Regions from separate parts of the Labrys sp. Lb11 genome, predicted to be linked through region 2. Evidence: riboswitches for the same ligand, from Rfam matches in the RefSeq annotation. Region 2 holds a riboswitch; the other holds the start of a gene.

Region 1 (4,207 bases), on a different contig from region 2:
GTTCAACGCCGCCGACATCAGCAAGCTGCTGGCCGGCAAGCCCTCGTCCGCGCGGGCCGCCCTGAACAGCAAGGAAGCCCCGGCCCGGGCCGCCACTGCCGACGCGCGGACCTCGACCACCGCGGCCCTCGGCTCGCCGCGCGGCGCCGCGGTCAAGCTGTCGCTGTCGGAGCGCAACGCGCTGGTCGGCTCGATCAGGCAGCAGGTCGCGCCGTGCTGGAGCTCGCCGACCTTCGCCGCCGATCCGTCCAAGCTTTCCGTGCTGATCGAGGTCAATCTCAATCCGGACGGGACCCTGTCGGCCGCGCCGTCGGTCCTCAAATATCCGCAGGCTGGCGGCTCGGGCGCCGCGGTCGCCGGGGCGGCGATCCGCGCCATCCAGCGCTGCGTCACCGACTCCAAGCCGCTCAGGCTTCCGGCCAATCTCTACGAGGGCTGGAAGAACCTCGAGATCAACTTCAATCCGGCCGAGATGGAGGCGGGTGGCTGATGGCCGGAGTCGGAGGCAGTCCGGCAGGAGCGCATGACGCGCCGGCTTTCGTCGGCGCGGCGGCCGCCACATCGGCCTGCCGGACGGGCGAGGCCCCGAAGGTCGGGACGGCCGATCGCGCCAGCCCGGCCGCGGCGATCCGCCGGCATGTCGCGCCTTGCCGGACGCCCGAGGCACCGTCGGGGCGCAGCACCCGGCTTGCCGTCGTCGTCGGCGCGAGGCTGAACCGGGACCGCACGCCGGCGGAGAAGCCTCGAGCCCTCGAATATCCGGTCGGCGCCACGAGCGCCGCCGCGGCCCTGCGCGCCGTGCAGCGCTGCGTCACCCCCGAGCGCCCGCTCAAGCTTCCGCCCGATCTCTCCGAATCCCGGGAAGAGATCGAATTGGAATTCGCCACCTGATGAGCGGCTGATGGCAGCCCGCGACAGCCACCCGAGCCCGAGCCGATGACCACCTTGCTGATCCCCACCCGCCGCACCGTCCTCGCCGGCCTTGCCGCCACCGCCGCCCTCGGCCTCGGCCCACGCGCCCGGGCCCAGGAGAGCGGGCGCCTGCATGTCGACATCACCGGCGGCAGCGTCCAGCCGATCCCGATCGCGGTCACCGACTTCATCGCGGCCGACAAGTCGGGCACGGACATTTCCGGCGTGATCACCAACAATCTGCGGCGCTCCGGCCTGTTCCAGCCGGTGGACCGGAAGGCGTTCATCGAGCAGATCACCAATCCGGACTCGCCGCCGCGCTTCCAGGACTGGCGGGTGATCAATGCCCAGGCCCTGGTCGCCGGCCGGGTGTCGAAGGAGGGCGACGGCCGGCTCAGGGCGCAGTTCCGGCTGTGGGACATCGTCGCCGGCAAGCAGGTCGAGGGGCAGCAATATTTCGGCAATCCCGGCGACTGGCGGCGCATCGCCCACATCATCTCCGACGCCGTCTTCAAGGCGATGACCGGCGAGCAGGGCTGCTTCGACACGCGCATCGTCTATGTCGACGAGACCGGCTCCAAGGAGGCCCGGCGCAAGCGCCTCGCCATCATGGACCAGGACGGCGCCAATGTGCGCTACCTCACCCGCGGCGACGACCTGGTGCTGACGCCGCGCTTCTCGCCCACCAGCCAGGAAGTGACCTACATGTCCTTCGGGCAGGCCGACCCGCGCGTCTACCTGCTCAACCTGGAGACCGGCCAGCGCGAGATGGTCGGCAACTTCCCCGGCATGACCTTCTCGCCGCGCTTCTCGCCGGACGGCCGGCGGGTGATCATGAGCCTGGAGAACAACGGCACGGCCAATATCCAGGTGATGGACCTGCAGTCGCGCGCCGTGCAGCAGCTGACCAGCGATTCCTCCATCGACACCGCGCCGAGCTATTCGCCGGACGGCTCGCAGATCGTGTTCGAGTCCGACCGCGGCGGCAACCAGCAGATCTATGTGATGGGCGCCGACGGCTCGAATCCCCAGCGCATATCCTACGGCGCAGGGCGCTATTCCACCCCGGTGTGGTCGCCGCGCGGCGACCTGATCGCCTTCACCCGGCAGGCCGCCGGCAAGTTCGCCATCGGCGTGATGAAGCCGGACGGCCGCGGCGAGCGCGTCCTCACCGAGGGCTACCACAATGAGGGGCCGACCTGGGCCCCGAACGGCCTCTACCTCATGTTCTTCCGCGACCTCGGCCAGGGGCCGCAGCTATGGCAGGTCTCGATCATGGGCTTCCCCGAGCAGCGGGTGCCGACGCCGGGCTTCGGCTCCGACCCGGCCTGGTCGCCGCTGCTGACGCGGTAGGCGCGCGAGACGTCCCGGCGCCGCCGCGGCGGCGCGTCCGCGGCCCGCCGGAGGTCGCGTTTGCCACTGCAAAGCGTCGCTTTCGCATCGACGGGCGCAGGGCGTTCGTGGTTACATCGCCGCGTTCAAGGTGCCCGCCGGCAATGCGCCGGCGGGATAATTGGGAAGCCGGTGTGATGCCGGCGCTGCCCCCGCAACGGTAGCGAAGCGTTGCGTCCCGACGACGACCACTGGGCCATGGGCCCGGGAAGGTGTCGGGACAGTCCGTCAGGACCGCTTCGGAGCCCGGAAACCAGCCTTGAACCCGAGATACTCGACTGATCGCGGTGGGCGGTCAGGGGGCAAGCATGCGCCGGGCAGGCTCTGCGCCCGGCGGCATTTCGTGTCTCCGCCACCGCCGTGCTCGGTCCCTTGCGAGGACAGGACATGGATACGCGCCACGAGATGCTCAGGCTGATCCGCCAGCGGCGGGATGGGTTCAGCCTGGAGCAGCCTTTCTATATCGACCCCGAGTTCCACAAGCTCGACATGGAGCTGATCTGGTACCGCGACTGGCTGTTCGTCGGCCATGACTGCGAGGTCGCCCGCCCCGGCAGCTATTTCACCGTGCAGGTCGGCGACTATCCCGTCGTGGTGGTCCGCGACCGCGAGCGGCGGATCCGCGCCTTCCACAATTCCTGCCGCCACCGCGGCAGCCGCGTGTGCACCGGCACCCGCGGCACCTCGGCCCGGCTGGTCTGCCCCTATCACCAATGGACCTACGACCTCGACGGCAAGCTCCTGTTCGCCCGGCAGATGGCCGAGGGCTTCGACAAGGGCGAGTTCGGCCTCAAGCCCGTGGCCTGCGAGAATGTCGGCGGCTACATCTTCATCTGCCTCGCCCGCGAGCCGATGGACTTCGCGCCGTTCCGCACGCTGATGGAGCCCTATTTCGCGCCGCACGCCCTGGCCGATGCCAAGGTCGCGCATGAGAGCACGATCGTCGAGAAGGGCAACTGGAAGCTGGTCTGGGAGAACAACCGCGAGTGCTATCATTGCGCGGCCAATCATCCCGAGCTGTGCAAGACCTTCCCGGAGACACCGGCGGTGACCGGCGTCAGCGGCGCCGAGAGCGATCCGGAGATGCTGGAGCACTGGCGCCGGTGCGAGGAGGCCGGGCTGCCCTCGCGCTTCAGCATCGATCCGGCCGGCCAGTACCGCGCCACGCGGGCGCCGCTGCTGCGCGACGCGGTCAGCTACACCGCCACCGGCCGCCCGGCCGTGCGCCGCCGCCTCATCGACGGGGTGCGGGAGGACCGCATCGGCACGCTGATGCTCTATCACTACCCGACTACCTGGAACCATGTGCTGGGCGACCATGCCGTGACCTTCCGGGTGCTGCCGCTCAGCGCCACCGAGACGGCGGTCACCACCAAGTGGCTGGTGCACAAGGACGCGGTCGAGGGCGTCGACTACGATCTGCAGGAGCTGATCCACGTCTGGACCGAGACCAATGACGAGGATCGCCGGATCGTCGAGGAGAACGCGTTCGGCATCCGCTCGCCGGCCTACGAGCCCGGTCCCTATTCGGAGCTGCACGAGGGCGGCGTCATCCAGTTCGTCGACTGGTATGCGCGCTTCATGGAGCCGCGCCTCGCCGAGGGCGGCAAGCCCGCTCTGCGCAGCGTCGCGTGAGAAGGGGATGGCGGTGAACGCGATGACCGACATGCATCTCCTGCGCCCTCTCGACGAGATGGCGCCGTGGAACGACCGGCTGCAGGCGCTGGAGGTGATCGGTGTCGCCGACGAGGCGCCGGCGGTGAAGACCTTCACCTTCCGCTCGGATGCGCGAACCTGGTTCCGCTACAAGCCGGGGCAGTTCATCACGCTGGAACTGCCCACCGCCGAGGGGCCGCTGATGCGCACCTACACGCTGTCGTCCTCGCCGTCGCGGCCCTTCTCG
Region 2 (4,207 bases):
CCATGTTGGCGATGGCCGGGCGCACCTCCTCCCAGCGCCGGGTCTTCAGGCCGCAATCGGGGTTCACCCAGATCTGGCCCTCGGACAGGCGCTCGGCCGCCTTGCGGAGCAGCGCCGTCATCTCCTCCACGCTCGGGCAGCGCGGCGAGTGGATGTCATAGACGCCGGGGCCGATCTCGTTGGGGTAGCGATAGGCGGCGAAGGCGTCGAGCAGCTCCATGTTGGAGCGGGCGGTCTCGATCGAGATCACGTCCGCATCCATGGCTCCGACGGCGTCGATGATGTCGTTGAACTCCGAGTAGCACATGTGGGTGTGGATCTGCGTCGCATCGTCCACGCCCGAGGAGGCGAGCCGGAAGCATTCCACCGCCCAGTCCAGATAGGCCTTGCGGTCGCGGCGGCGCAGCGGCAGCCCCTCGCGGATCGCCGGCTCGTCGATCTGGATGATGCGGATGCCCGCCTGCTCCAGGTCGTGGACCTCGTCGCGCAGCGCCAGGGCGATCTGCCGGCAGACCTCGTCGCGCCGCAGGTCGTCGCGCACGAAGGACCATTGCAGCACGGTGACCGGGCCGGTGAGCATGCCCTTCATCGGCCGCGGCGTCAGCGACTGGGCATAGGCCGACCATTCCACCGTCATCGGCTGCGGCCGCGACACGTCGCCGTAGATGATCGGCGGGCGCACGCAGCGCGATCCGTAGCTCTGCACCCAGCCGTGCCGGGTGAAGGCGAAGCCGACGAGCTGCTCGCCGAAGTACTGGACCATGTCGTTGCGCTCGAACTCGCCGTGCACGAGGACGTCAAGGCCAATCTCCTCCTGCCAGCGTACCGCCCGCGCGGTTTCCTCGCGCAGGAAGGCGCGGTAGCCGGCATCGTCCATCACTCCCTTGGCGTGGGCGGCGCGCGCCTTGCGGACGTCTCCGGTCTGCGGGAAGGAGCCGATGGTGGTGGTCGGGAAGGCCGGCAGGCCGAGCCATTCCTGGGTCCGGCGCCGCAGGGCGTAGGGGTGCTGGCGCCGCGCCATGGCGGGCTTGACGGCGGCGATCCGCCCGGCGACCGCCGGGTCGTGGATGCGCGGCGACGAGGATCGGGACGCCCGGGCCGCGTCGGAGAGGGCGAGCTCGCCGGCGGCGGCGCCGCGGCCGTCGACCAACGCCCGCGACAGCACCGCGAGCTCGCCGATCTTCTGGACGGCGAAGGCGAGCCAGCTCGCCAGCTCCGGATCGAGGTCGGTTTCGAGGGCGAGGTCGAGCGGCACGTGCAGCAGCGAGCAGGAGGGCGCCAGCACGACGCGATGGGCGCCGAGCTGCTGCACCGCCGGCTCCAGGCGGTCGAGCAGGCCGTTGAGATCGGAGCGCCAGACATTGCGCCCGTCGATTGCCCCCAGCGACAGCACCAGGCCTTCGGGCGCCTTGCGGATGGCGGCGTCGAGCTGCTCCGGCGCCCGCACGAGGTCGAGATGCAAGCCGGCCACGGGGAGGCCGAGGGCAAGGTCGAGATTGTCGCCGAGGCCGCCGAAATAGGTGGTGAGCATGATCCTCAGCCGCGGCGCCGCCACGGCCAGGGCGTCATAGGCGATCCGCATCGCCGCCTGCACCGCCGGGCTGGAGTCGAGCACGAGGCAGGGCTCGTCGATCTGCACCCAGTCGGCGCCCGCGGCCGCGAGGCGCGACAGCACCTCGGCGTAGACGGGCAGCAGGCCCGGCAGCAGGGACAGCGGCGAGAGCGAGGCGTCCCGGCTCTTGCCGAGCAGGAGATAGGTCACCGGGCCGATCAGCACGGGTTGGGTCGGGATGCCGAGGCGCCTGGCTTCGAGGAACTCGTCCACCGGCTTCGTCGAGGCCAGCTCGAAGCTCTGTCCGCGGCGGAACTCCGGCACCATGTAGTGGTAGTTGGTGTCGAACCACTTCGTCATCTCCAGGGCGGGCTGGCCGGCTCCGGGGTGGTGATGGCCGCAGTCCGCCGCATGCGCCTCGGCGTGGCTGCCGCGGGCCATGGCGAAATAGGTCTCCAGCGGCACCGGGCCGCCCCGCCAGCCATAGGGCTCGGGCACGGCGCCGACCATGGCGGTGGTGTCGAGGACCTGATCGTAGAGCGAGAAGTCGTTGGAGGGGATATGGGTGACGCCGAGGGCGCTCTGGCGGCCCCAGTTGGCGGCGCGCAGCCGCGCCGCCGTTTCCCGCAGGGCGGCGGCGTCGGTGGCGCCGGCCCAGTGGGATTCCAGGGCGGTCTTGAGTTCGCGGCGGGGGCCGATGCGCGGGGCGCCCAGGGTGCTGACGGGAATGGACATGCGTGATCCTTCGGCCGGCCGCCGCAGGACGGCGCCGGCTCGCTGATGGACTGGGAAGGGGAGGCGGCGTGGCCGGCTATGGCCGGCCTGGGCGCCGGCATCGTCGGCCGGACGCGGAGCAGCGGCGCGGAGGATCGAGCGTGGATTTCAGCAGATGGGAGTTGGACATCGGCAGACCCCAAATTCTTGGGGGCAAAGGCCGAGCGGATGCGCGCAGGCAGTCACGGGTGCCGGCGGGTTCGGGAGAGCCTGCCGATCGGACGCAGCCATGCCACGCGACCACCGGGGCACCCCGCCCGAGGACGTCAGGACCGTCGAGGCAGGTCTCCTGGCTCGCGGGTCGTCGCCCCTGTCCCGCCTTCCCACCCTCCGATCCCGGACGGCAGTGGCCTGTTCGGACAGCGGCTCTCCGCTCACAGTTGCGGGGGCAGCCCCGGCCTTGCCTCGCGGCTCACCGGATTCCCTCTTGGCTCCATGCGGACGGCCCGCATGGAGAACCTCGACGGCGGCAATGGAGCACGGGGACGGCAAAGCGTCAAGTATGATATAAACGCATCTTTATATTGACATATGAAATTTGGGAGGGATCGCAAGCAAGACGGCCCGCCGGAGGGGCTCTCCGGCGGGCCGTGGCGGTCGGTCTTGTCCGTGCTCCGGTCAATCCTTGACCGTATCCTCCAGGAAGAAGCGGCCGAGCGGGTTCTGGTCGAAGCCCTGGATGGTCTTGCGCGAGACGTTGCGATAGGGGCTGTAATAGAGGTCGATCCAGTTGACGTCCTCCTTGGCGGTCTCCTGGATCTGCTTGTACATGGCCGCGCGCTTGGCCGCGTCCGGCTCGCTGCGCGCCTCTTCGACCAACGCCTTCACCGTCGGATTGTTGTAGTGGGTCATGTAGTTGTTGTTGCTGTCATGGCCCAGCACGAAGGTGGTCTTCTGGTCGGGATCGAGGATGTCGTTGGTCCAGTAGTTGACCGAGATGTCGTAGGCGCCGTCCACCAGCATGTTCCAGCTCTGGCCCGGGTCGACCTTCTGGATGTTGACGGTGACGCCGACCTTGGCGAGCTGCTGCTGCAGCAGCACCGAGATCTGCTCGTCGACCTCGTTGCCGGCATTGACCACATAGGTCAGCGTCAGGTCCTTGGCCCCGGCCTCGGCCAGCATCGCCTTGGCCTTCTCCGGGTCGTAGGGTCGGGCCGGATTGGCGGCGTTGTAGTAGAGGGCCCCCTTCGGGACGTAGGAGTTGGCGACCTCGCCGAGGCCGAAGATCACCGTGTCGATGATCGCCTGCTTGTCGACGGCGTAGTCCAGCGCCTGGCGCACCTCCTTCTTGGCCAGCAGGCCGTGCGAATGGTTGATCAGGAGATGGTCCTCGCGCGTCGAGGGATCGAGGTGGATGGTGAGGTTCGGATCCTTCTGCAGCTCGGCGACGCGCGAGAACGGCACGAAGATCGCGGCGTCGAGCTCGCCGGCCTGGACCTTGAGCATGCGGGTGTTGTCGTCGGAGACGATGATCCACTCCACGCCGTCGAGCTTGACGCGGTCGGCCTGCCAGAAGTTCGGGTTCTTCTCCAGCACCACCCGGTCGCCGCGGCTCCACTGCTTCAGCGTGAAGGCGCCGGAGGAGACCGGCTCCTCGGCATAGGCGTCGCCCTTGGCGGTCACGGCCTTCTCGGAAACGATCGAGACGCCCGGCATGGCCAGCGTCGACAGGAACGGCGCCGATCGCGTCTTCAGCGTCACCACCAGGGTGTGATCGTCCTTGGCCTCGGCCGAGGCGACGTTCTTGTAGGAATCGCTCCACAGCGAGCCCTTGTCGTCGCGGATGCGCAGGATCGTGAAGGCAGCGTCCCCGGCGGTGATCGGCGAACCGTCGGAGAACTTCGCCTCGCGCAGCTTGAAGGTGTAGGTGAGGCCGTCCGG

The links. A riboswitch is a leader RNA that binds a small molecule or an ion and turns the genes downstream of it on or off. The one in region 2 is predicted to bind cobalamin.
Region 1: another riboswitch for cobalamin. It lies ahead of AC27L4_RS25895 (aromatic ring-hydroxylating oxygenase subunit alpha); the one in region 2 lies ahead of metE (5-methyltetrahydropteroyltriglutamate--homocysteine S-methyltransferase).

The regions. Positions count from the first base shown of each region.
Region 1 covers NZ_BAAJOT010000007.1:179,439-183,645, reverse strand. Annotated here, with positions in the region: gene AC27L4_RS25910 (hypothetical protein) at 1-490, shown strand, start outside; gene AC27L4_RS25905 (hypothetical protein) at 490-891, shown strand; gene tolB (Tol-Pal system beta propeller repeat protein TolB) at 937-2,265, shown strand; cobalamin riboswitch at 2,377-2,580, shown strand; gene AC27L4_RS25895 (aromatic ring-hydroxylating oxygenase subunit alpha) at 2,692-3,939, shown strand; gene AC27L4_RS25890 (FAD-binding oxidoreductase) at 3,962-4,207, shown strand, end outside.
Region 2 covers NZ_BAAJOT010000006.1:207,774-211,980, forward strand. Annotated here, with positions in the region: gene metE (5-methyltetrahydropteroyltriglutamate--homocysteine S-methyltransferase) at 1-2,287, opposite strand, end outside; cobalamin riboswitch at 2,589-2,804, opposite strand; gene AC27L4_RS22940 (ABC transporter substrate-binding protein) at 2,945-4,207, opposite strand, start outside.